One region of the Lysinibacillus sp. OF-1 genome, then DNA from elsewhere that is predicted to be linked to it. Evidence: a T-box and tRNA genes for the amino acid it is inferred to sense, from the RefSeq annotation. Region 1 holds a T-box; the other holds one or more tRNA genes.
What was found. A T-box is a leader RNA that pairs with one kind of tRNA and senses whether it is charged. The one in region 1 lies ahead of tyrS (tyrosine--tRNA ligase), so its partner is inferred to be a tRNA-Tyr.

Region 1 (12,198 bases):
TTCACCATAATCCGAGGTCATAAAGTCATTCCAAGACTCTGATGCCTCCACAAGTAATACACCAATGGGATGTTTGCCCTCTGCTTGGAAAAGCACCATATCTGTCATCATTGAATAGGCCTGTCTTGCTTTTATTATATAAGGAATTTTCACTACTTTTTGTTGATAAAAACTAGCTTCGATCATCAGCCATGACACAGCATTTAGCTTTGTTTCAATTGTTAATGAAGCCATCTCCTCAATAGGTATTAATGAATTACCTTCAAAGCTGAGAAAAGCTGCATTATCAATTTTCAAGTGCTTCTTTAGACACTGTTTTAATGAATAAAAATACCCATTAAAACTAGCTTGTTCTTCATTAGAACTCACCCAAAAGCTCAAAACATCAGATTTTATATATTTTAGCGTTTGTAAATGGTCTGTCATGAAATCACCTTTTCTATATAACGTCCAAATCAATTACTATTAACTTATAATATATTATACATAATTTGTGTCATTTTGACTATGTAATTATCCCTTACTTTTACATTTTACATTACACAGCGTATCATTAACTATTTTCACATCATTTGAAATAGGTCTTAAGGAATTTCCTACTATGAAAACTCATGATGAAATTTTATATGTTAATAATTGACGTCCTTGTCCTGAGCAGTTACAATGGAGTTTGTGTAAAATAAACGCAGCAGTGGTATAAGCTTATAACTGTATTTTATTCCTCTATTTTCATATGTACAACTACTTAGATTCTTCTAGCAACGGAAATTAGATGGTGTATTGCGTAACCTAACGGCTGCATAGGCGAAAATACATGAAAATAAAATGCGTGTAAGAATGGGTACTACTGGTTTTTGTTTTACAACAAAAAAACCAAATTTAAAGGAGGAGACAACAATATGTCTCGTTATACAGGTCCATCTTGGAAATTATCACGTCGTCTTGGTATCTCACTAAGCGGTACAGGTAAAGAAATCGAAAAACGCCCTTACGCACCAGGTCAACACGGTCCAAACCAACGTAAAAAATTATCAGAATACGGTTTACAACTTCAAGAGAAGCAAAAACTTCGTCATATGTATGGTATGAACGAACGTCAATTCCGTACACTATTTGACCGTGCTGGTAAAATGAAAGGTGTTCACGGTGAAAACTTCATGATCCTTCTTGAAACTCGCCTTGACAACTTAGTTTACCGTTTAGGTTTAGCTCGTACTCGTCGTGGTTCTCGTCAATTAGTTAACCATGGTCACATTTTAGTAGATGGCAAACGCGTTGATATCCCATCATACAGCGTAAAACCAGGTCAAACGATTTCTCTTCGTGAAAAATCTCAAAACCTTGCTGTTGTAGCAGAAGCTATCGAAGTAAACAACTTCGTACCTGACTACTTAACATTCGACGCTGACAAAAAAGAAGGTACATTCACTCGCCTTCCTGAGCGTTCTGAATTATCAGCTGAAATCAACGAATCATTCATCGTAGAGTACTACTCTCGTTAATGACAACAAAAGCCCTGAAATCCCTTGTATATCAAGGTTTCAGGGCCTTTTTATTGTCTTCACCATATAATTGTAATAATAATTTTTACTTAGAGCTTCATCCTAACACCCCTAAACAATCAATTTAAACTTTTGTTGTTTCCAATTGTAATCATTAGTGCGGAAACGAATCCGATACTAAGTGTGATAGCTAGAAGAAGAAAGGCTACAGCAAAGCTACCAGATTGTATCAAATAAACAGATATGAATGGCGCAACACTTGTTCCAGCAAATAAAATGACTGTATACATAGAGATTGCAATCCCTCCCATATTCCAGCCTAACTGGCTAACAATTGTCACTAATGAAGGAACCGCAAGAGCAATCCCACTAACAAATAAAATACTAACGATCGTTAAACCAGCTATGGTTGAAAGAAAGCTCATCATGATTAGTGCGATAATCGAAAATGACAAGGCCATTTTCAGTACAAACAGCTCATTAAAGCGCTTTGCTAATTTACCTGCAAATGGTGACATCACCATTCCTACTATCCCAAAGGCACGAATGTAAATGAGGTTCTGACTTTTCATACCAAAGGAATCACTCGTTAAATATGCCCCCAAAATAATGTACATACTGACAAATGACATTAATAAAACAAATGCAATGATATAACTAAATATCAAATTTCTATTGGTGAAAATACTACCAATTCTCTTCAAGGGAGCCCATATATTTTTGGTTTCATTGTGAACGATTCCCTTCGGTAAGATCCACACGACTAACAAAGCAGTCATAGCATACACTACTGCAAGCACATAAAAGATGACGTGCCAATGACTATGTTCACTTACATATCCACTAAATACCTGACCAACTATACCCGCTACAAGAAATCCCGTACTAATAAAACCAACTGTCCCAACTTTTCGATCATTTGGAAAAACCTCAAGAGTATAAGCAAGCGCTACTGGTGAAAATGTAGCTGCCGCAAGCCCTTGTAATCCTCTCATTAGAAGAATAAAAGAAAAATCATTAACTAAACCTAGAAGTAACGTTATCACACTTAATGAAAAAAGCCCAAATACGATGACATTTTTACGTCCATATTTTTCTGATATTGCACCATAGAAAAAACACCCTAGCGCAAATCCAAGTGAAAAAACACTTGATGTAAAACCTGCTTTAGACAATGAAATATGAAAATAATCACTGAATAAACTAATAAGAGGTATTGTTAAATAGAGGCTCGACATCACCACCATACCTGTCCAGGCTAAAATAGTTGTCATTAAAGTATAATTTGCGCGATTTCCTGAAATTACAATGTTCATTAAATAAATCACCCTTTTAGTTTGATTAGCTTATAGTTAGATAATCTAATTAAACAACTAAAAATTAAACTGTATCAATATAGCTACAGTTTAACGTTCCACCTTTAGTTTTCTTTGTATAGATTTTAATAATTTACTCACTAATTTCTCGAATACTTTTCGTTCATCAGGTTCCAAATCGATTAAATTAGAAGCACATGACGACCAATAAGTCGGTAAAACCTCAGCGATAAAAGTACGCCCTTCATCAGTTAAACTTACATAGATCTTCCTCCGATCTTCTTTACTATGATTCCGTACAACAAGATTTCTCTTTTCTAGCCAATCCAGCATTGATGTTGCTGATGCCCTCGTAATTCCCAATCGTTTAGCTAAAGCAGACGGAGTCGCACGTCTCTCTTCATGTAGTGTCAGCAATAGTAATAAGTCCAATTTACTTTCTGTAATTCCAAAAGGAGCTAACTCATTGTCTGTTACATCTAAAACATGATCACTTAACCATAACAACATTAATCCCAATTTTGCATCTTCTTGATTTGTCTCACTTGAAGAGGACGCCTGAATCAGTTCAATATATGGCTCTACCCCTAACACTGGTAAATCATCTTCATTCGTGTACGTTTTCTTAAGTTTTGTCATTGAATCACCTTTTAATTAGATTATCTAACTATTAACCATTCTAACTATAAAATTAATCTAATGCAAGCACTTTTATTTCCACAAATTTCTTCAAAATAAAGCCACTATTTTTTAGCGCAGACGTATTTCATTATAACGAACAATAATTATTCCCCTCTCATATGATGACAATCTTATGTACTTTAAAATAGTAATTACACCGTTTCAAAATAACATAATCACTACCTTAATAATAAAAACAAAATATCAGTTATTTACTATTCAACTACTCATAAAAATAGAACCATTTTCTAAAAAATATATTTTACTTTCATAGTAAAATATTTTTCAAACTACATTAAATTCAATATTCTTATACAAAACTACTTTCTAAACACCCTTTCAACACCTTAACTTTTTTGTGAAATAATAACATGAATAAAATGAACAATTTTAATAAAAATACGAGTTGAACTTTTACAAAAAATAGAATACGATGAATTCCGAAAGGTGGTTCACCATCATTCAAGCAATAATAATTTTTTAAAAGGGGTTGGAAATATGTCAGACGTTCTAAAGCAATTTGTTATGCCGAAAACAAACTTATTTGGACCTGGAGCAATTCAAGAAGTTGGTAAACGCTTAAACGATTTAGAAGTGAAAAAGACATTAATCGTAACAGATGAGGGATTACACAAATTAGGTCTCTCAGAACAAATTGCAAACATCATTACAGCTGCTGGAATCGATGTAGCAATTTTCCCTAAAGCAGAACCAAATCCAACAGATCAGAATATTGAAGATGGTGTAGCAGTATATCATGCTGAAAACTGCGATTCCATTGTTTCTCTTGGAGGAGGCAGCGCACACGATGCAGCAAAAGGTATCGGACTTATTGCTTCGAATGGTGGACGCATTCATGACTATGAAGGCGTTGACAAATCACAAAATCCATTGGTGCCATTAATTGCGATCAATACAACTGCTGGGACAGCAAGTGAAATGACTCGATTCACAATTATTACAGATACAGCACGTAAAGTGAAAATGGCCATTGTTGACAAACATGTAACACCGTTATTATCCATTAATGACCCCGAGCTTATGATTGGCTTACCACCGGCTCTAACTGCGGCTACTGGCGTAGATGCATTAACACATGCGATTGAATCCTTTGTTTCTACTAATGCTACGCCAATTACAGATGCATGTGCTGAAAAGGTACTTCAACTCGTTCCTGAATTTTTACCGCGTGCTTATGCGAACGGTGCTGATTTAGAAGCGCGGGAGCAAATGGTGTATGCTCAATTTTTAGCAGGAATGGCCTTTAATAATGCATCGCTTGGCTACGTGCATGCGATTGCTCATCAATTAGGTGGCTACTATAATTTACCACATGGCGTGTGCAATGCTATTTTATTGCCACATGTTTGCCGCTACAATGTAACAGCACGTACAGAACGCTTTGCTCGTATCGCTGAATTATTAGGAGAGAATGTGGAAGGATTAAGTAAACGTGATGCCGCTGAAAAGGCTATTACAGCTATTGAAAAGCTATCACAAGATTTAAATATTCCTAGCGGCTTCCGTGCATTGGGTGCAAAAGATGAGGATATCGAAATCTTAGCGAAAAATGCAATGTTGGATGTTTGTGCTGAGACCAACCCTCGTAAAGCAACACTAGAGGATATTAAACAAATCATTACTAATGCAATGGGGCCTCTTGCGAAAAAAGAGGAGTCACTCGAAGCGGTTGTCCTTTCTTAATCGAGGAATTCATATAAGCCTACCATGACAATAGATGGAGAAAACGCTTGTTTTCTCCACTTTTTTATAGGTTCAGTATACATACATTGTCTATACTAGAAACTCTCGCTATACTTTTCTTAAAAAGAATAGGAGAAAAACGATATGCGTTTAATTTCAATTTGTCCTAGCAATACAGAATTAGTCGCTTATTTAGGGCTGACAGACCAGCTCGTTGGTGTCGATGATTTTTCTGATTGGCCAGCTACGGTTAAAGATTTACCACAGCTTGGACCAGATTTATCCATTAATATGGATGCATTAGAGGCATTACAGCCTGATCTTGTCCTAGCTTCCTTAAGTGTGCCTGGGATGGAAAGAAATATTGAAGCATTGAAAGAAAGAAAGATTCCCCACATCATTTTTAATGCAAACTCACTAGAGGAGATTGCTCAGGACCTTCTGACACTTGGAAGAGCTTGTCATGTGGAAAAACATGCACAGGCCATCGCCGAACAATACATGGATTCTATCGAAAAGATGCGTTCCATTGCACAGACTATCCAAAAGAAACCTACTCTTTATTGGGAATGGTGGCCCAATCCTATTTTTACACCAGGAAAAATAAACTGGCTTACGGAAATTAGTGCTATTGCAGGTGGGGTTAATTTATTTCAAGATGTAGATCTTGCCAGTGTTCAAACGGATTGGGCAGATGTCGTTGAGCGAAAGCCCGACTACATTATGATGGCTTGGGTAGGTGTAGCATTTGAGCGTATACAGCCTGCTAATTTATTAAAACGTCCACATGCTAAAGAGCTACATGCCGTTCAAATGAAACAGCTTCACGTAATGGAAGAATGGCTGTATTGCCGCCCCTCTCCACGGCTGATCGAAGGTGCCATAAAGCTTGCGAACCTATTGCATCCTAAAGAATATAAACAGATAAAACCTCCAAGTTTCTTATAAATGAAAAAAAGCAATATCCCCCTGAACAAGAGGATGTTGCTTTTTCATTTATAGAAATTAAACGAACTTCACCATATGATATTTTTTCTTCCCACGACGCACAATGCTGAATGCATCCTCTAAACGGTCCTTGGCATCGAATACATATTCTAAGTCCGTCACCTTCTCACCATTTACACTAATCGCACCATTCGATACGTCCTCACGGGCTTGACGTTTTGAGGATGAGATCCCCGCTTCCACAAGAAGGTCTACAATATTTTTGTCCTCTTTAGCCATTTCAATAGAAGGAACATCTTTAAATGCATCCTTCATTTCTTCAGCTGAAAGTGCTTTTAAATCCCCTGAGAATAAAGCTGCTGTAATACGAATGGCTTGCTCTAATGCCTCTTGACCATGAATTAAACGAGTCATTTCTTCTGCAAGTGCTTTTTGAGCCTTACGTAAATGTGGTTCTTCTTCTACAGAGACTGCTAATGCTTCAATTTCTTCACGAGAAAGGAACGTAAAGATTTTTAAGTATTTGATCACATCTGCATCAGCAGCATTGATCCAGAATTGGTAGAACTCATATGGAGATGTTTTCTTACTATCTAACCATACAGCACCACCTGCTGTTTTACCGAATTTTGTGCCGTCTGCTTTCGTTACTAAAGGAATCGTAATCCCGAATGCTTTCGTTTCTTCCTCATGTGTTTTACGAATAACTTCTAAGCCTGTTGTAATATTACCCCATTGGTCAGAGCCACCTACTTGTATACGACAATTGTAGTGATTGTATAAATGATTGTAATCAATACCTTGGATTAACGTGTATGCAAACTCTGTAAAAGAGATTCCTGTGTCTAGACGAGAAGCAATCGTATCCTTTGCTAACATGTAGTTTACGTTAATTAATTTACCGTAATCACGTAAAAATTCAATTGTATTGATATTGCCAATCCAGTCGCGGTTGTTCACAAGCTGTGCACCGTTGCCATCTTCTGCAAAATCAAAAATACGTTCTAATTGGCTACGGATTCCTTGGACATTTTTATCGATTTGCTCTACTGTTTGTAATTGGCGCTCTTCTGAACGACCAGATGGGTCACCTATCATCCCTGTTGCACCACCAACAAGTAAAATTGGACGGTGACCAGCTTTTTGGAATCGACGAAGTGTTAACAATGGAACAATATGTCCTATATGCATGGAGTCTGCTGTTGGATCTACTCCACAGTACAAGGATACTGATTGCTCATCTAATAATTTTGCCATGCCTTCTGCATCTGTTTGTTGGTATAGCAAACCACGCCATTCTAAATCTTGTAATAATTCGTTTGTCATATTAATTCCTCCTAAAAATGGTTGAAATGCGTTACGTGTATGGGCTTATTTAAATAAAAAAGTCCCTACACGCAAATAATTGCATGCAGGGACGTTAAGTTACAAACTAACGCGGTACCACCCGGCTTGAAGATGTCATCCATCTTCCACTTCATTCAACCGCCTTTATCGCAGGCGCGCACGTCTAAGCTCCAAGCACGTAATTCGTCTCTACACTATGACCAGTTTTCACCAACCACTGGCTCTCTAAACAGGGAATATAGATACTACTGCAAACTCTTCATCACTAGAAAACTATAAACATAATTCTATATGAATCTATTTCAAAGTCAATAACTATGTTCGAGCTAAAACATTATGTGCTATAATAGACAAGATTTTAGGAGGTCGATACATTGAAAGATTGGATTGAAAAAATCAATGCGAAGATCGATGAATTACTTGAACAAAAATGGATGAAGAAATTACGTATTTCAGGTAGTGTTACCTGGAACTTATTTTTACTATTTTTAGTCTTTGCATTGGTGGGCACTGTATTTGTCGGATCAGTTGGAGCTGGGTATTTCGCTTCTCTCGTAAAAGAAGAGCCATTACGCTCAAAAGAAGAGTTGCGCAATCAAATTTTTAGTTATGAAGAAACCAGTGAAATTTATTTTGCCAACGATATTTATATTGGGAAGTTACGGACAGATTTGGATCGCCGTGAAACATCACTTAGCAATGTAGCACCAGATGTTGTGAATGCTGTTCTAGCAACAGAAGATGAATATTTCCGCGATCATAACGGCATAGTACCAAAGGCGGTTGTTCGTGGTTTATTACAAGATGTCACTAACTCTGCTACGCAAACAGGTGGATCTACCCTTACTCAACAGCTTATTAAAAACCAAGTACTAACAAACGAAGTATCCTATGAACGTAAAGCTAAGGAAATCTTACTGGCAATGCGTTTAGAACATTTTATGACGAAGGAAGAAATATTAGAGGCTTACTTAAATATTATTCCGTACGGTCGTAACTCTTCAGGTCGAAATATTGCTGGTGTTGAAACAGCCGCTGAAGGGATTTTTGGTGTGAAAGCTAAAGAATTATCTCTTCCACAAGCTGCTTACATAGCTGGTATTCCACAGGCACCATTTGCCTACACACCTTTTACGAATACAGGTGAACTGAAAAGTGAAGAAGCTTTAAAACCGGGTATTGATCGTATGAAAACGGTACTATATCGTATGAAAGAAGCTGGTTATATTGACGACGCGCAATACAAAGAAGCTTTAGATTATGAGATAGCGGCAGATTTCCGCGGACCAGAAATGCGTGCGGAGGATCGTTACCCATGGCTAACATATGAGCTTGAAGCTCGTGCAAAAGAAATTATTGCAGAGAAACTAGCAAAAGAAGATGGGGTTGACCCAGAACGATTAAAAGCAGAAAAAAAACTAAAGGATAAATACACAATTTTAGCAGATCGTGATGTTCGTTCAAAGGGCTATCGTATTTACTCAACCATTAATAAAGATATGTATGATTCCATGCAAAAGGCCGCGAAGGACTTCCAGTATTACGGTCATACGTATACTGGTAAAGGAAAAGATCCTGTCACTGGTGAAGAAATAGATATTGAGATGCCTGTACAAGTGGGCAGTATTTTAATAGAAAATACTACAGGGAAAATTTTAAGCTTTGTCGGTGGTCGAGACTTTAAAACAACACAAGTAAACCACGCTACACAGGCTTTTCGCTCTAACGGTTCTACTATGAAGCCATTACTTGTTTACGCTCCTGCTATAGAATATGGGGTAATCGGTGCAGGTAGCCCACTCGTTGATGTGAAATTCTCGATTGGTTCCTGGAGTCCAAGTAACTATATTACGAGTGATGAACGAGGTCTTATTCCAGCTCGTGAGGCATTAGCAGACTCTCAAAATATTTCAGCGCTCCGTTTATATAATGACATTATTAATAGACGCCCTGCTGATTTATTAGTAAAAATGGGATTCACAAAATTACATCCTGATGATTTTACAAACTTAGCAACGGGTATCGGTGCTTTAAGTGAAGGGACTACTGTTGAAGAAAACACAAATGCCTTTGCAACTTTTGCAAATGGTGGACAATTCATTGATGCTTATATGATTGATCGAATTGAAGACCAAGAAGGAAATATTGTTTATCAACATGAAGTGGAACCTGTCCAAGTGTTCAGTCCCGAAACATCTTATATCGTGACAGATATGTTACGTGATGTTCTAACGAAGGGAACAGGGACAATGGCACGAAATACGTTAAAATTCTCTTCTGATTTCGCTGCAAAAACAGGGACTTCTCAAGAGTATAAAGATGTTTGGTTAGTTGGCTATAATCCAAATGTATCCCTTGGTGTTTGGATGGGGTACGATCAGCCTCGTACACTTTATGCATTTAACAATACGTATTTACAGCCAAGTGTTCGTGTCAATAAGCTATGGGGCACTTTAATGAATGCTGTTTATGATGCAGACCCTCAATTAATTGATCCGCCGACAAGCTTTAAGGCGCCTAAAAATGTTGTGACTGCTTCATTCTGTGGTATTTCAGGTATGGCACCTTCTGCCGCTTGTGCAAACGCAGGTCTTGTACGTTCAGATTTATTTAATGCGAAAGTATTTCTACCGTCACAACCTGATGATAGCTTAGCATCTTCAAGTGTTGTAACGATTAAAGGAAAAACCTATAATGCTCTGCCAAATACACCAGCAGAATTTGTTAAATCAGGTGGTGCAGGCATTAATCAAGCATTTATCAAACGAATGCTAGGAAGACTTGGTGGTAACCCAGCTAGTCTATTACCAAAGAATTCAACATTGTCGAATTCATCTGTATCAGCAGTTGATTTCCCAGCGGACGATAGCCCACCAGCAGCTGTAACAGCTACAGTAAATGGCTCGACATTATCATGGTCAGAGTCATCAAATGATGTTGTTGGTTATCGTATCTACAACGTTACGAATGGTGGTAACACACTTGTAACGTCTGTGCTAGAGTCAACACAAAGTATCTCTGTTGCTAGTGGACAAGCATATGTTGTGGTCGCTGTAGACATTACAGGTCTAACATCACCACAGTCTAATGTTGTTTCTACTGGTGGTAGCGAAAATGAACCTGACCCAGAGGAAAACGAGCAAGAACCAATTCCACCAACAACGCCACCTACAAATGGCAATGGCTCTGGTAGTAACGGTAATGGTTCTAATAATGGGAATGGCTCTAATAATGGCAACGGCTCTGGTAATAACGGCAACGGCTCTAATAACGGCGAGGGCTCTGGTAACAATGGCAATGGAACTGAAAACCCGGAAGATGGCTCAAATGGAGGAGACAATGGCAACACCCCTCCTCCTGACACATCAACAACAAGACGCTAATCTATGTTGCTTAGCATAAAGCAATCGAATAAAACAATCTAGCTAAACAGACTTACTACATCATTACTTATGAATTGTAGTAAGTCTGTTTTTTTGTCATTATAAAGAGGACTACTATTTTGAAGGGGTGGAAAAATATGAACATATTAGTTTTAGGAGGCACACGTTTTTTTGGTAAAAAGCTGGTGGAACTTTGTATTCAAAATGGACATGATGTAACGATTTTAACACGTGGTCAAAGCGGTAATCCCTTTGGTACAAATGTTAAGCAATTAGTGGCCAATCGTAATGATCGTGACGCTTTAGCACAGGCACTAGCTAATACTACATGGGATATTGTTTATGATAATATTTGCTATTCTCCCAACGAGGCACAAGCAATTTGTGAGCTATTAAAGGGGAAAACTAAAAAACTGGTTTTCACCTCTACTCTTTCAACCTATGAAGTAGATGGAAAGATGAAAAAGGAAGAAGACTTTGACCCATTCCAGTATCAAATTCGCATGGGTCAACAAGAGGAATTTTCTTATGGCGAGGGCAAACGACAAGCAGAGGCTGTCTTATTTAAAGAGGCTTCGTTCCCAGTTGTCGCTGTACGTTTTCCGATTGTGATGGGGGAACATGACTATACACATCGTTTACATTTCCATGTTGAACGTATTTTACAGGATCAACCGATCACTCTACCAAACATAGATGCAAAAATGAGCTATATTACAGATGAGGAAGCAGCTGCATTTTTATATTTTACTGGTGTTACTCCTATAGAAGGTCCATACAACGCTACTGCGTCTGGTACTATATCACTTAAGGATCTAATAGCTATGATTGAAGAGATAAGTGGTAAGCGTGCAAAAATTTCACTTATTGGCGGAAATGAGGAATCACAGTCACCCTACGGAGTTCCTGCAGACTGGTATATGTCGAATGAGAAAGCAGAGAAAGCAGGATTTACATTTAGTCAGCTTGAAAAGTGGCTACCCGAATTAGTGAGCACTTTAGTAAAACAGCTCCAATAACTCTTTAACAACACAAGGCGGCTGGTACAAAAGGATTTTATCCAATGAAAAACCCAAACTATTTAACGAAACGCTCATCTAGTGTTTCGTAATAGTTCGGGTTATCTATTTATATAAGAAAATGTCTAGCCTTCATCATGGACAATTAATTATAACCCATCCTCTATTCGTTCAATGTAAAATCGTCTTTAAAATAGCTACTGCTTTGTCTATCTCTTCCTTTGTGACCGTTAATGGTGGCAAGAGGCGAATAACAGTTGGTCCTGCCCCCACTAATAAAAGACCACGCTCTTCTGCT
Region 2 (12,198 bases), 990 kb from region 1:
TTTTGAAAGAATAATTTCTTTTATGAAGGGTTTCAAGATACGAGTAGTTCGAGGAAGCAATGGAGAGAGGGAAGGAGCGTACTCAAGTACGTGACTGACTGAACGACAGAAGCTGACGAAGAAATGTGATGTATATTGAAAGCCGACCATAGTCTAGTGATGATGGCAAAGAGGTCACACCCGTTCCCATACCGAACACGGAAGTTAAGCTCTTTAGCGCCGATGGTAGTTGGGGGCTTCCCCCTGTGAGAGTAGGACGTCGCTAGGCGCAAAAAGTCGCTGCTGATACACTCAGTAGTGGCTTTTTTTACTTAAGCTAACTAATAAATTGAGATGATTTATAAAAATATAAAAAAGAAGGCATGCCTTAAGTGGAATGCCTTCTTTTTTGATATTTAATGTGTTTGAACAGTGGCAGCTCGTAGTTCAATGCGGCGAATTTTTCCGGATGTTGTTTTTGGTAACTCATCAATAAAAACAATACTACGAGGGTATTTATACGGTGCTGTTAACGCCTTTACATGCTCTTGTAACTCCTTTGTTAACTCGGCTTCATCTCGCTCTTTGAAGCTCTCTCGTAGGATAACAAAGGCCTTCACAATATGGCCTCTAATTTCATCTGGTGCAGCAACAACTGCACATTCTTGTACAGCTTCATGTTTGTTTAATGCATCTTCAACTTCGAATGGACCGATCGTATAACCAGAAGATATAATAATGTCATCTCCACGACCTTCAAACCAGAAATAACCATCTTCATCACATTTTGCTTGATCACCAGTAATATACCAATCACCGCGAAATGCAGCTTGCGTTCGTTCTGGCTCTTTGTAATACTCCTTAAATAGAGCTGGTGAGGATTTGTGGATGGCAATATCGCCAACCTCTCCTACAGGTGCTTCATTTCCTTCATTGTCGATAATACGTACAATATTACCTGGAGTTGGAACACCCATGGATCCAGGGCGTAATTCAGTGTTTTCGAGTGTACCAATTAATAATGTATTCTCTGTCTGTCCATAGCCATCACGCACTTTTAGCCTGAAACGATTCATAAATGTTTCAATGACTGGGCGATTTAACGGTTCACCAGCAGAGACTGCACTACGGAGGGATGAAAGATTATAGTCTTGCAAATTATCAATTTTCGCCATAATACGATATTCAGTTGGTGTGCAGCAAAGGACATTTATTTTTTCATCTTGTATGAGCTGAAGGTACGTTTTTGCATCGAATCCACCATGATAAACAAATGCAGTAGCACCGAGCATGATTGTAGATAAGAAAGGGCTCCAAATCCATTTTTGCCAGCCAGGAGCTGCTGTAGCCCATACTAAGTCGCCTTCACGTACGCAGAGCCATTTTGAAGCAGCTGTTCGAATATGCGCATATCCCCAGCCATGTGAATGTACTACACCTTTAGGTTTCCCAGTTGTCCCAGATGTATAGGAAAGGAACGCCATGTCATCACGTTTAGTAGCTACTGCTGTAAATGTAGTTGGCTGTGTGCTTGCCAGTACATCTAAAGAAGCCCAATCGCCTTTTGCAGTACCAATAACTAATTTGTTCTTTAATGTGTCTACAGTAGAAGAAATTTGGTCAACCTCACCTGTAAATGCTTCATAGGCAATAACTGCACTAGCAGAAGAGTGCTCCATGCGATATTCTAAGTCACTTGCACGTAGCATTTCTGAACATGAAATAGGCACGATGCCAGCCTTTAAACAGCCAAGAAAAACAAAATAGGCTTCTGGTAGGCGAGGAATAATAACTAGAACGCGATCTCCCTTTCGAAGTCCTGTCTCTGTAAAAGCATTTGCGTATTGATTCATTTTTTGGACAAGCTCTACATAGGAAACTGTTCGTCTCTCTTGTTGCGTATTTAACCAGCGTATTGCTTGGCGATCACTATCTTGTGAAAACTTTTCTAATTCCTCTGTGATATTATAAAATTCAGGTGCAATTAAATCATTTGTTACCATCCGAATATTCCTCCCCCAGGAAATTTGATAGAAAATTCTTAAAACTATTTTTATTTTAACAATTGCAATAATATACAGCAAGAATATTTAGCACGCAAAATAGAAATATTAGATTTAATAGAGAACTATTATGCTTTTGGATTAATTTTTAAACCTACTTCGACAAAAAATATAAAAATTTTCATAAAATATGTTGCATAATTTATAATGCTTGCTATAATAATAAATGTACTTAAGAGGTTGTTTAAACCCGAAGTGAATAGTATCGTTCCGAAGTAGCTCAGTTGGTAGTAGCACCTGACTGTTAATCAGGTTGTCGCAGGTTCGAGTCCTGCCTTCGGAGCCATTTTTTTTGCCCATTTTTAAGAAGCTGTTATACATAAAAAAAGTTATAAAAAAGTATTGCAACTATTAAGAAATGATGTTATTATAAATATTGTCTTGTTTGAGACGTGATACTGGCCCCTTGGTCAAGTGGTTAAGACACCGCCCTTTCACGGCGGTAACACGGGTTCGAATCCCGTAGGGGTCACCATTTAAAACATAGGCTTTATAAAGAAAAATAAACTGTGATATAACACCTGTTTCTATGGAGGATTAGCTCAGCTGGGAGAGCATCTGCCTTACAAGCAGAGGGTCGGCGGTTCGAGCCCGTCATCCTCCACCATTATTGTGTTATTTCGGAGGGGTAGCGAAGTGGCTAAACGCGGCGGACTGTAAATCCGCTCCTTAGGGTTCGGCGGTTCGAATCCGTCCCCCTCCACCAGTTTTATAAATGATTGGGGTATAGCCAAGCGGTAAGGCAACGGATTTTGATTCCGTCATGCCTAGGTTCGAATCCTAGTACCCCAGCCATTTTTCTTTTTTACGAGCCATTAGCTCAGTTGGTAGAGCATCTGACTTTTAATCAGAGGGTCGAAGGTTCGAGTCCTTCATGGCTCACTTTTTTAGAATAAAGTATATTCAAAAGTGTTATAATAACTATAGATAACTAATCTCTTACTGAAAACAGTAGGAGATTTTTTTATGTTATCAAAAATTGAATAAATATGCACTTTTTTGTCTAGTTGAGCCAAGTGGTATCTAGGCTTTACAATAATATTATAACTTTTAGGGGGTATAAAAACATGAATAAACTTAATATTTCTATTATTGGAGTACCAACAGACTATGGACAAACACGTCGTGGCGTAGATATGGGGCCAAGCGCGATTCGCTATGCAGGCGTTGTGGAACGTTTGGAGGCTATTGGACATGAAGTACAAGACCAAGGGGATATTCGTGTCAGTCAAAAACTTGCAGACGCACCTGTCGATGAGAAATTACTGAATTTAGAGGAAGTTGTAGATGTTAGCACGGCTTTAGCTAATAGCGTGCATGAAGTAGTAGAACAAAATAAGTTCCCACTTGTATTTGGTGGAGACCATAGTATTGCTATTGGCACACTAGCTGGATTAGGTGAGCATTATAAAAATCTTGGCGTTATTTGGTATGATGCTCATGCAGATTTAAATACACCTGAAACAACACCATCTGGCAACATCCATGGGATGCCATTAGCAGTTAGTATTGGACTAGGTCATGAGCGCTTAGTGCAAATTCGGAATTATGCACCGAAAATTAAACCAGAGAACGTTATTATTATCGGAGCTCGTTCAGTAGATCCTGGTGAGCGTGAGTTAATTCGTCAACAAGGGATTAAAGTATATACAATGCACGAGATTGATCGACTTGGTATGACGCGTGTCATGGAAGATGCACTTGCTTACTTGAAAGAACGTAATGTTGATGGATTACATCTATCACTTGATTTAGATGGCTTAGATCCGCTTTACACGCCAGGAGTTGGTACACCCGTTCCTGGAGGAATTACGTATCGAGAAAGTCATTTAGCAATGGAAATGTTACAAGAATCAGGGATGCTAACATCAGCAGAGTTTGTAGAAGTAAACCCAATTTTAGATGAGAAGAATACAACAGCAAATGTGGCTGTTGCATTAATGGGATCTTTATTCGGAGAGACACTAGTTTAAAGAAAATTTGACAAAAAATTGCCTGTTGCCACATTGCATAAAAATCTTTTGTTATAATTGAATTAAAACGAAACTTTTCTTATCGATGGGTCGTATAGTATAAGACAGTTGTAAAGGTGGAGAAGTCAACACAATGGATGCGTTAGTAAACAAGAGAATAAAACAAGTGCTTAAAGGCGATCAAAACGCATTTGCCGATATTGTGAGTCTCTATCAGCACAAACTGTACCAAGTATGCTATCGAATGTTAGGCAACAAACAAGAGTCTGAAGACATTGCTCAAGAAGCTTTTGTGCGTGCTTATATGAATTTGCATACTTTTGATCAGAAAAGAAAGTTTTCGACGTGGCTTTATCGCATAGCGACAAACCTCTGCATTGACCGTATTCGCAAAAAGAAACCGGATTATTATTTAGATGCAGAAGTAGCTGGTACAGAAGGGCTTGATATGTATTCGCAAATCGCAGCAGACGACCAGCTACCAGAGGAGCAGTTAGAGCAAATGGAGCTGCAAGATCGCATTCAATATGAAATTGGACGATTGCCGGATAAATACCGTTCGGTTATAGTATTGAAATATATAGAAGAGTTATCGTTACAAGAGATTAGCGAGATTTTAGATATGCCGCTTGGAACGGTGAAAACGAGGATTCACCGCGGACGTGAGGCATTACGTAAGCAATTAAACAATCTGTAGGAGGGGGAGCGTCATGAATACTTGTCCAGAGCATATTATAGACTATATGCATGATTATTTAGACGGTGACATTAGTCGTGAGCATGAGCAAGAGTTGAAACAACACTTGCATACATGTAATGATTGTAAACAGTTGATGCAAGAATTGAGTGAAACAATCGCCTTTGTGAAGAGTGCTTCCCATATTACAGCGCCTCCGGATTTTGAAGCAGCAGTGATGGCTCGTTTACCAAAACCAAAAAGTCGAGTAGGTATACAAAAATGGATACGCCGGCATCCGTTCTTTGTGGCAGCAGCAGTATTTTGCTTATTCATGAGTGCTACATTGATGGGTAGCTTTATGGATGACCAGCATTTTTCAGTGACCAAACAACCGAACTTAGTTGTTGATGGTCAAACGGTGATTGTACCTGAAGGAGAAGTAGTGAAGGGCGATATTGTTGTTAAAAATGGTGATTTGGTTGTTGAAGGTGAAGTTGATGGCAATGTCACAGTAATTAACGGGCAATATATGGCGTCTTCAGCGGTAGTTTCAGGCAAAATTGAGGAAATTGACGAAGTATTTGAATGGTTATGGTATACGATTAAAAATTCTGTAAAAACGGCCATGACATTTGAGGAAAAAGATGAAACTAAATAACACTCTATACGTCCTAAAAAATAGTGCACGTGAGAGGCTGAAAGGTCTACTCTTATGAGTAGACTTTTTATTTGAAAAAAGTTACATTTGTTAAGAATGTGATATACTTGAATGTGTATGGATTCGCAATGAAAAGTGGGGGATGCCACGTGCAAATTATCGAACATTTCACGGATTTAACACCTGTGAATATTGTTATTAACTTCATTGATGTACTGCTCGTGTGGTACGTTGTTTATAAAGTCTTAACCCTCATTAAAGGTACGAAGGCTGTCCAATTACTGAAGGGAATATTTGTCATTATTATTGCCCGACTTGCAACAGACCTTTTAGGGTTACAAACTCTAGGCTGGATGTTACAACAGGTCATTGAGTTTGGTTTCTTAGCGATTATTATCATATTCCAACCAGAAATCAGACGTGGTTTAGAACAAATTGGGCGAGGAAAGCTATTCCAGCGTTCATCAAGTCAAGAAGAAGAAGAACAAACAAGGCTCATTGAGGCGATGAAGAAGTCTGTTAGTTACATGGCTAAACGTCGAATCGGTGCGTTAATTTCTATTGAAAAAGAAACAGGCCTTAATGAATATATTGAAACGGGTATAGGACTAAATGCTGAAATCTCATCAGAACTGCTGATTAATATCTTTATACCGAATACACCACTTCATGATGGAGCGGTTATTATGCAAAAAGATAAAGTTACAGCAGCAGCTTGTTATTTACCCCTATCTGAAAGTCCATTTATTTCAAAGGAGTTAGGGACACGTCACCGTGCTGCACTTGGCTTAAGTGAAGTTACGGATGCTATTACAATTGTTGTCTCAGAAGAAACAGGTGCAATTAGTATTACGTTAAATGGTAATCTCCACCGTAATCTTTCTCTAGAGGAGTTTGAAACACTATTACGAAAAATGTGGTTCGGTTCAGCACAAGAGTCAAATGCTGCCTCTAAGTTGACTTGGAGGGGGAAAAAGAATGGATAAAATGATGGATAGCCCTTGGGTATTAAGAATCATAGCGCTATTTTTGGCATTTTTGCTTTTTTTCTCAGTTCGTACCGAGTTATCTCCAATCAATACAACAACAACGACTGAACAAACGGATATTATTCGTGATGTACCAGTAGATGTTTATTATGATAATGAAAATCTGATTGTAACAGGCTTACCTGAAACAGTAGATGTGAAGATAAAAGGGCCAATGCCTGTTGTTATAAAAACAAGAGCTACAAAAGATTTCTCTGTATTTGTCGATTTAAGTAATCTATTGATTGGGGAGCATGATGTAAAGCTACAATACGAAAATATTTCTGATAAGTTAAAGGTTACATTAGACCCTGCAACTATTCATGTGAATATTGAGGAAAAGGTCACGAAAGAGTTCCGAGTGGACCCTGAAATGAATAATAGACTAATCGAAGAAGGTTATATTTTAAAAGATATGACTGCTGATCCACCAACCGTTTACGTAACAGGTGCAAAAAGTGCTATTGAAAGCATTAGCTATGTAAAAGCTACTGTTGCAGGTGAGCAAGGCTTGAAGCAATCCTTCTCGCAGGATGCGGCAGTAAAAGTATTAGATCGAGATCTAAACAAGTTAGATGTGACGATAGAGCCTGAAACTGTGAAGGTTCAAGTTGATATAGCAGAATATAGTCGAGAGATTCCAGTGGTCCTGAAAGAAACAGGGCAAGCAGCACAAGACATTACGATCAATTCGTTAACATTTGCGCCAAGAATGATAAAAGTGTATGGTAGAAAATCAATTATTGACGGTTTGACAGAAATTCCAGTTATAGTTGACCTGTCAAAAATTACTGAGTCTCAAACTTATGAATTTGATGTAAAATTACCAGATGGTGTGACAAAAATATCTGACAAGAAAATAAAAGTGAAGGCAGATATTACAAAAGTAGAGCAAGAAGAACAACAGAAAACGCCAGCTTCTACAGAGGAAACGCCACCTCCAACTGAAGAACCAGATGTGACGGATGATAGTACTACTACTGATAAAAATACATCATCTGAGGAAACGGAAGATATTGATTCTTAAACAATATCTGACTATAATTTTATTTTGATTCTAAATCAAAATCCAATCGTGGTTTGTGCTGGTGAGTAGTTAGGACAGGAGTCACCAACAAATCGATTGAGGGGATATTAATAATTACCGAATGAATGAATAAAAACAGACTTTTCCAAAAGTAAGCGGACAAGTGTCTTTTGGGCGATAGTAACTCAAGAGACACGGTCTTGCATTGAAGGAGAGAATAAGTAGAATGGGTAAATATTTTGGAACAGATGGCGTCCGTGGAGTCGCGAATAGTGAATTAACACCAGAGTTTGCATTTAAACTAGGTCGTATCGGTGGCTATGTTTTAACAAAAGATGCAACTGATCGTCCAAAGGTTTTAATTGGTCGTGACACACGTATTTCAGGTGAGATGCTTGAAGGTGCACTTGTTGCTGGTCTTTTATCGATTGGAGTAGAAGTAATGCGTCTTGGTATTATTTCAACACCAGGTGTGGCATACCTTACTCGAATTATGAGCGCAGATGCAGGCGTTATGATTTCAGCTTCACATAACCCAGTTGCTGATAATGGCATTAAATTTTTTGGTCCCGATGGTTTTAAGTTAACGGATGCTCAAGAAGCGGAAATTGAAGTGTTGCTTGATGCACAAGAGGATACACTACCACGCCCAATTGGAGCCGATTTAGGATCTGTAAGTGACTATTTCGAAGGTGGTCAAAAATATATTCAATACTTAAAGCAAACAGTGGATGAGGAATTTGATGGTATCCTGGTAGCACTAGACTGTGCTCATGGAGCTACATCAGCATTGGCTACACATTTATTTGCGGACCTAGAAGCTGATATTTCTACAATGGGAGCTTCTCCAACAGGCTTAAATATTAATGATGGTGTAGGTTCTACACATCCAGAAGGACTAGCTAAATTTGTTACTGAAAAGGGTGCAGATGTTGGTTTAGCATTTGATGGAGATGGTGACCGATTAATTGCTGTAGATGAGAACGGTAAGATTGTTGATGGCGATCAAATTATGTTTATCATTGGTAAGTATTTAAATGCGGTAGGACGCTTGAAAAAGCAAACGATTGTTTCAACAGTTATGAGCAATATGGGCTTCTACAAAGCTGTTGCTGACAACGGTATGCAAAGTGTACAAACTGCTGTTGGTGATCGTTATGTTGTAGAAGAAATGCGTGCCAAAGAATACAATTTAGGTGGCGAACAATCAGGGCATATTGTTTTTCTAGACTTTAATACAACAGGTGATGGATTACTTACAGGCATTCAGCTTGTCAACATTATGAAAGCGACTGGTAAAAAGCTTTCAGAGCTTGCTGCTGAAATGAAAATCTTCCCTCAGCGTCTTGTCAATGTACGTGTAACAGATAAGCATGCTGTGACTGACAATGCGAAGGTGGCTGCTGTCATTGCAGAGGTAGAAGCAGAAATGGCCGGCAATGGTCGTGTTCTAGTGCGCCCTTCAGGGACTGAACCACTTGTACGTGTAATGGTAGAAGCAGCAACAGAAACAGATTGTGAGCGTTTTGTTGAGCGTATTGCGGACGTAGTACGTGCAGAAATGGGCTTAGCAGAATAATATATAGAAACTCGATTTCCATAACAGGAAATCGAGTCAGACCGTAGACAAAAGCCCATCGAGAAGTTCACTCTCGATGGTTTTTGTCATTTTTCTTACTATTTTATTTTTAACATTTGGTAATATACTACCGAATTCAACATACTCTTCGAGCTTAGTTGCTCTCTTAAGCTACTTGCCACGTCCAAGTAGCCAGTTTCTTCAAATTCATGGCAGCAAAAGTAAGCATCGCCTGCATGGACAATTTTTTTAGACCTCTTAAGGTTGTCCATCGCATACCATGCTTTTCTTTTGCATCGGCAAAGACACGCTCAATCGTTTCTTTACGCTTTGCATAAATTTGTTTGATGTCATAGGAATGGCGTAAATGTTCAGCTTCCTCCACATATGACTCCCAAATATGGCGTTGAATGAGTTTTTGATGATGCTTACTTTCTGTACATCGGGAAAGGCTTGGACACTTCGAACAAATCAAAGGATTCGATTTATATTGGCGATATCCTTCCTTCGTCGTTGTCGCATACTTCAATATCTGCCCTTGTGGGCAAAGATAACAATTATAGTGCTCGTCATATATATACTCGTGCTTTCGGAAGAATCCATCTTTCGTTTTAGGACGTGTATACGGAAGAACAGGCAACATTTGATTCTCTAACAAAAAGTTCGTAATCGCTGGTGTTTTATAGGCTGCATCTGCCGCAACAGCTAATGGTTTTTGAACATTTTGAATGACCCTTTCCACAAGTGGCTGTAATACATGGCTATCGTGCACATTTCCCGGAGTCACAATGGCACCTAAGACAAAGCCCTTTTCATCTGTGGCTGCATGGAAAGAATACGCAAACTGTTTCGTACGTTCATCCTTCACGTAATAGCCACTTTCAGGATCTGTCGTGCTTTCCTTTATTTCTTTCCATTCTTCCTTTTCAAACTTCTCCGGGGGAAAGGGCTTTTTTCCGTGTTCTTCACGATCCATATTTAACTCTAATTGAAGCTTCTCTTCATAAGCCCGTGTTTCTTTTCGCACGACCTTTTTATCATACTTCCGTTTATTCGCACTCGCTTTCACATGCGTGGAATCGATAAATAGATGGTCTGCATGGAGGAGTCCCTGATGCATAATCTCTTTTAATATACGATAGAAAATCTGTTCAAATATATCGGTGTCTTGAAAGCGACGGACATAATTTTTACCGAAGGTAGAGAAATGCGGGACTTCTGTATGGAAGCCAAATCCTAAAAACCAACGATACGCCATATTCGTTTCAATTTCTTTGATCGTTTGACGCATGGAGCGAATGCCAAAAACATATTGAATAAACGTCATTTTAAAGAGAACAACAGGATCAATACTTGGACGCCCATTAGGTGAATAGAGATGTTCTACTAAAGGATAGATAAATGAAAAATCAATAGCAGCCTCCAGTTTTCGCACTAAATGATCGTTGGGAACTAATTGATCAATCGTTAACATTTCTAATTGTTCACGTTCATTGGTATGATTTTTCGTCATCATGGTTGATCACCTCAAAAGTTTACTTTTTATCAATAGATGAATAAGGAATTCTTTATGTAGAAGTTGATTGGAACGAAGGGCGGCGACTCCTGCGGGAAAAGCGGGAAAGTCGAGATCCTGGACTGAGCGAAGCGAGGGAAGCAGCTCGACCCCGCCCGCGGAAAGCGTCCGCCCGTAGTGGAAATCAACGGCTTTATTTTATTTCATTGTAAAAGAAAAAAGACTGTAGGCAAACTCAAAATTCATCGAGTTTGTCTACAGTCTGACTCGATTTCCATAACAGGGAATCGAGTTTTTCTTGTTTAAAAAGAATGTTTGAAATGAATGAGATGGGGAACAGTAGTAAGGAGTCACAATAACAAGGAGTGTTTAATTGATATGGCTAAAATTGCTACAGTGATAACAGATATGTTTGAGGACATTGAGTTTACAAGCCCCAAAGAAGCTCTAGAAGCAGCTGGGCATCAGCTCGTAACAATTGATACCGAAGCAGGTAAGGAAGTTAAGGGGAAACATGGAAAGCCAGTGAAAATAGATAAAGGAATTGAGGAAGTAAATGCCTCAGAATTTGATGCATTATTTATTCCTGGTGGTTTTTCACCTGATATATTACGTGCAGATGATCGTGTAGTGGCATTTGTAAAATCCTTTATGGATGACATGAAGCCGACCTTTGCTATTTGTCATGGACCACAGCTGCTAATTACAGCTAAGACACTGAATGGTCGTGATGCCACAGGCTATAAATCCATTCAAGTGGATTTAGAAAATGCAGGGGCAATATTCCATGATGAAGAAGTATTCGTCTGTCAAAAGCAGCTCGTAACAAGTAGAACGCCAGACGATCTTCCAGCCTTTAATAGAGAAATAGTTAAATTATTAGACAGTAAATAAAAGATAGGCACAAGCAGTCAATTGCTTGTGCCTTTTTGTGGAATTTACTCCGCTTTATTTAGCATAGCAACTAATTATTTGTCTACATATTTGTCACGAAAAAGCATGGGGATTAGGTGTTTTTTATAACGAAAATTTGACGGATAGCATATGATTGAGTATGATGGAGAAGTTGAAGATGACGAGGTCCGACCTTATCCTTTAACGAGCGCTAAGGAGGAAAGAAAGCGCAAAATCGGAAAACAATTATAGCGCCTGAGCTGAAGAAATCGGACGACAAGATCTTCAGCAGACGAGGTGGAGGTTTATCGAAAATTCGGCGGATGCCTCCCAATCGACATACCCGATTGTCATTTTTCATTTTGAAAGCATTTAAGTGATTGAATGTACAGAAAATGGAGAAGGTATAGTAAAAGCAATAGATAAATCAAAGAAGCTTCACCTATCGAAAAAAACTCTAATCAGTTGGCTGAATGAGTGGGTGGCTTGCATGTAAGGGAGTGCTTATTTTAAATATAAAATAAAGCATCGCTCGTACATTCAAAAAACTTCGATAGGATGAGGTCTAGTTTGTCATTGCATGAAATTGACAATATCGGAGGACGAGAATTTATGTGTGGAATTGTAGGATATATTGGTGAATCAGATGCAAAGGAAATTTTATTAAAGGGTTTAGAGAAGCTTGAATACCGCGGCTATGACTCAGCTGGTATTGCAGTACGTAATGAAGAAGGTGTAACAGTTTTTAAAGAAAAAGGACGTATTGCAGACTTACGTGAAGCGGTGGACGAGGAAGTTGCAG

Region 2: it encodes a tRNA-Tyr, which carries the amino acid that the T-box ahead of tyrS (tyrosine--tRNA ligase) is inferred to sense. The anticodon was not compared.

What each region holds. Positions count from the first base shown of each region.
Region 1 is NZ_CP102798.1:3,497,103-3,509,300, forward strand. It holds gene NV349_RS17085 (sensor domain-containing diguanylate cyclase) at 1-426, opposite strand, end outside; gene rpsD (30S ribosomal protein S4) at 900-1,502, shown strand; gene NV349_RS17095 (MFS transporter) at 1,622-2,818, opposite strand; gene NV349_RS17100 (MarR family winged helix-turn-helix transcriptional regulator) at 2,909-3,457, opposite strand; gene NV349_RS17105 (iron-containing alcohol dehydrogenase) at 3,998-5,203, shown strand; gene NV349_RS17110 (cobalamin-binding protein) at 5,348-6,151, shown strand; gene tyrS (tyrosine--tRNA ligase) at 6,209-7,477, opposite strand; T-box leader at 7,562-7,770, opposite strand; gene NV349_RS17120 (transglycosylase domain-containing protein) at 7,873-10,881, shown strand; gene NV349_RS17125 (NAD-dependent epimerase/dehydratase family protein) at 11,019-11,900, shown strand; gene NV349_RS17130 (acetylornithine transaminase) at 12,072-12,198, opposite strand, start outside.
Region 2 is NZ_CP102798.1:4,490,989-4,503,186, reverse strand. It holds rRNA gene rrf (5S ribosomal RNA) at 153-268, shown strand; gene mbcS (acyl-CoA synthetase MbcS) at 396-1,982, opposite strand; tRNA gene NV349_RS22085 (tRNA-Asn) at 2,252-2,328, shown strand; tRNA gene NV349_RS22080 (tRNA-Glu) at 2,443-2,517, shown strand; tRNA gene NV349_RS22075 (tRNA-Val) at 2,574-2,649, shown strand; tRNA gene NV349_RS22070 (tRNA-Tyr) at 2,665-2,748, shown strand; tRNA gene NV349_RS22065 (tRNA-Gln) at 2,763-2,837, shown strand; tRNA gene NV349_RS22060 (tRNA-Lys) at 2,852-2,924, shown strand; gene rocF (arginase) at 3,110-4,015, shown strand; gene sigW (RNA polymerase sigma factor SigW) at 4,149-4,712, shown strand; gene NV349_RS22045 (anti-sigma factor family protein) at 4,726-5,352, shown strand; gene cdaA (diadenylate cyclase CdaA) at 5,502-6,338, shown strand; gene NV349_RS22035 (CdaR family protein) at 6,331-7,407, shown strand; gene glmM (phosphoglucosamine mutase) at 7,634-8,986, shown strand; gene NV349_RS22025 (IS1182-like element ISBsp5 family transposase) at 9,153-10,502, opposite strand; gene NV349_RS22020 (type 1 glutamine amidotransferase domain-containing protein) at 10,881-11,396, shown strand; gene glmS (glutamine--fructose-6-phosphate transaminase (isomerizing)) at 12,009-12,198, shown strand, end outside.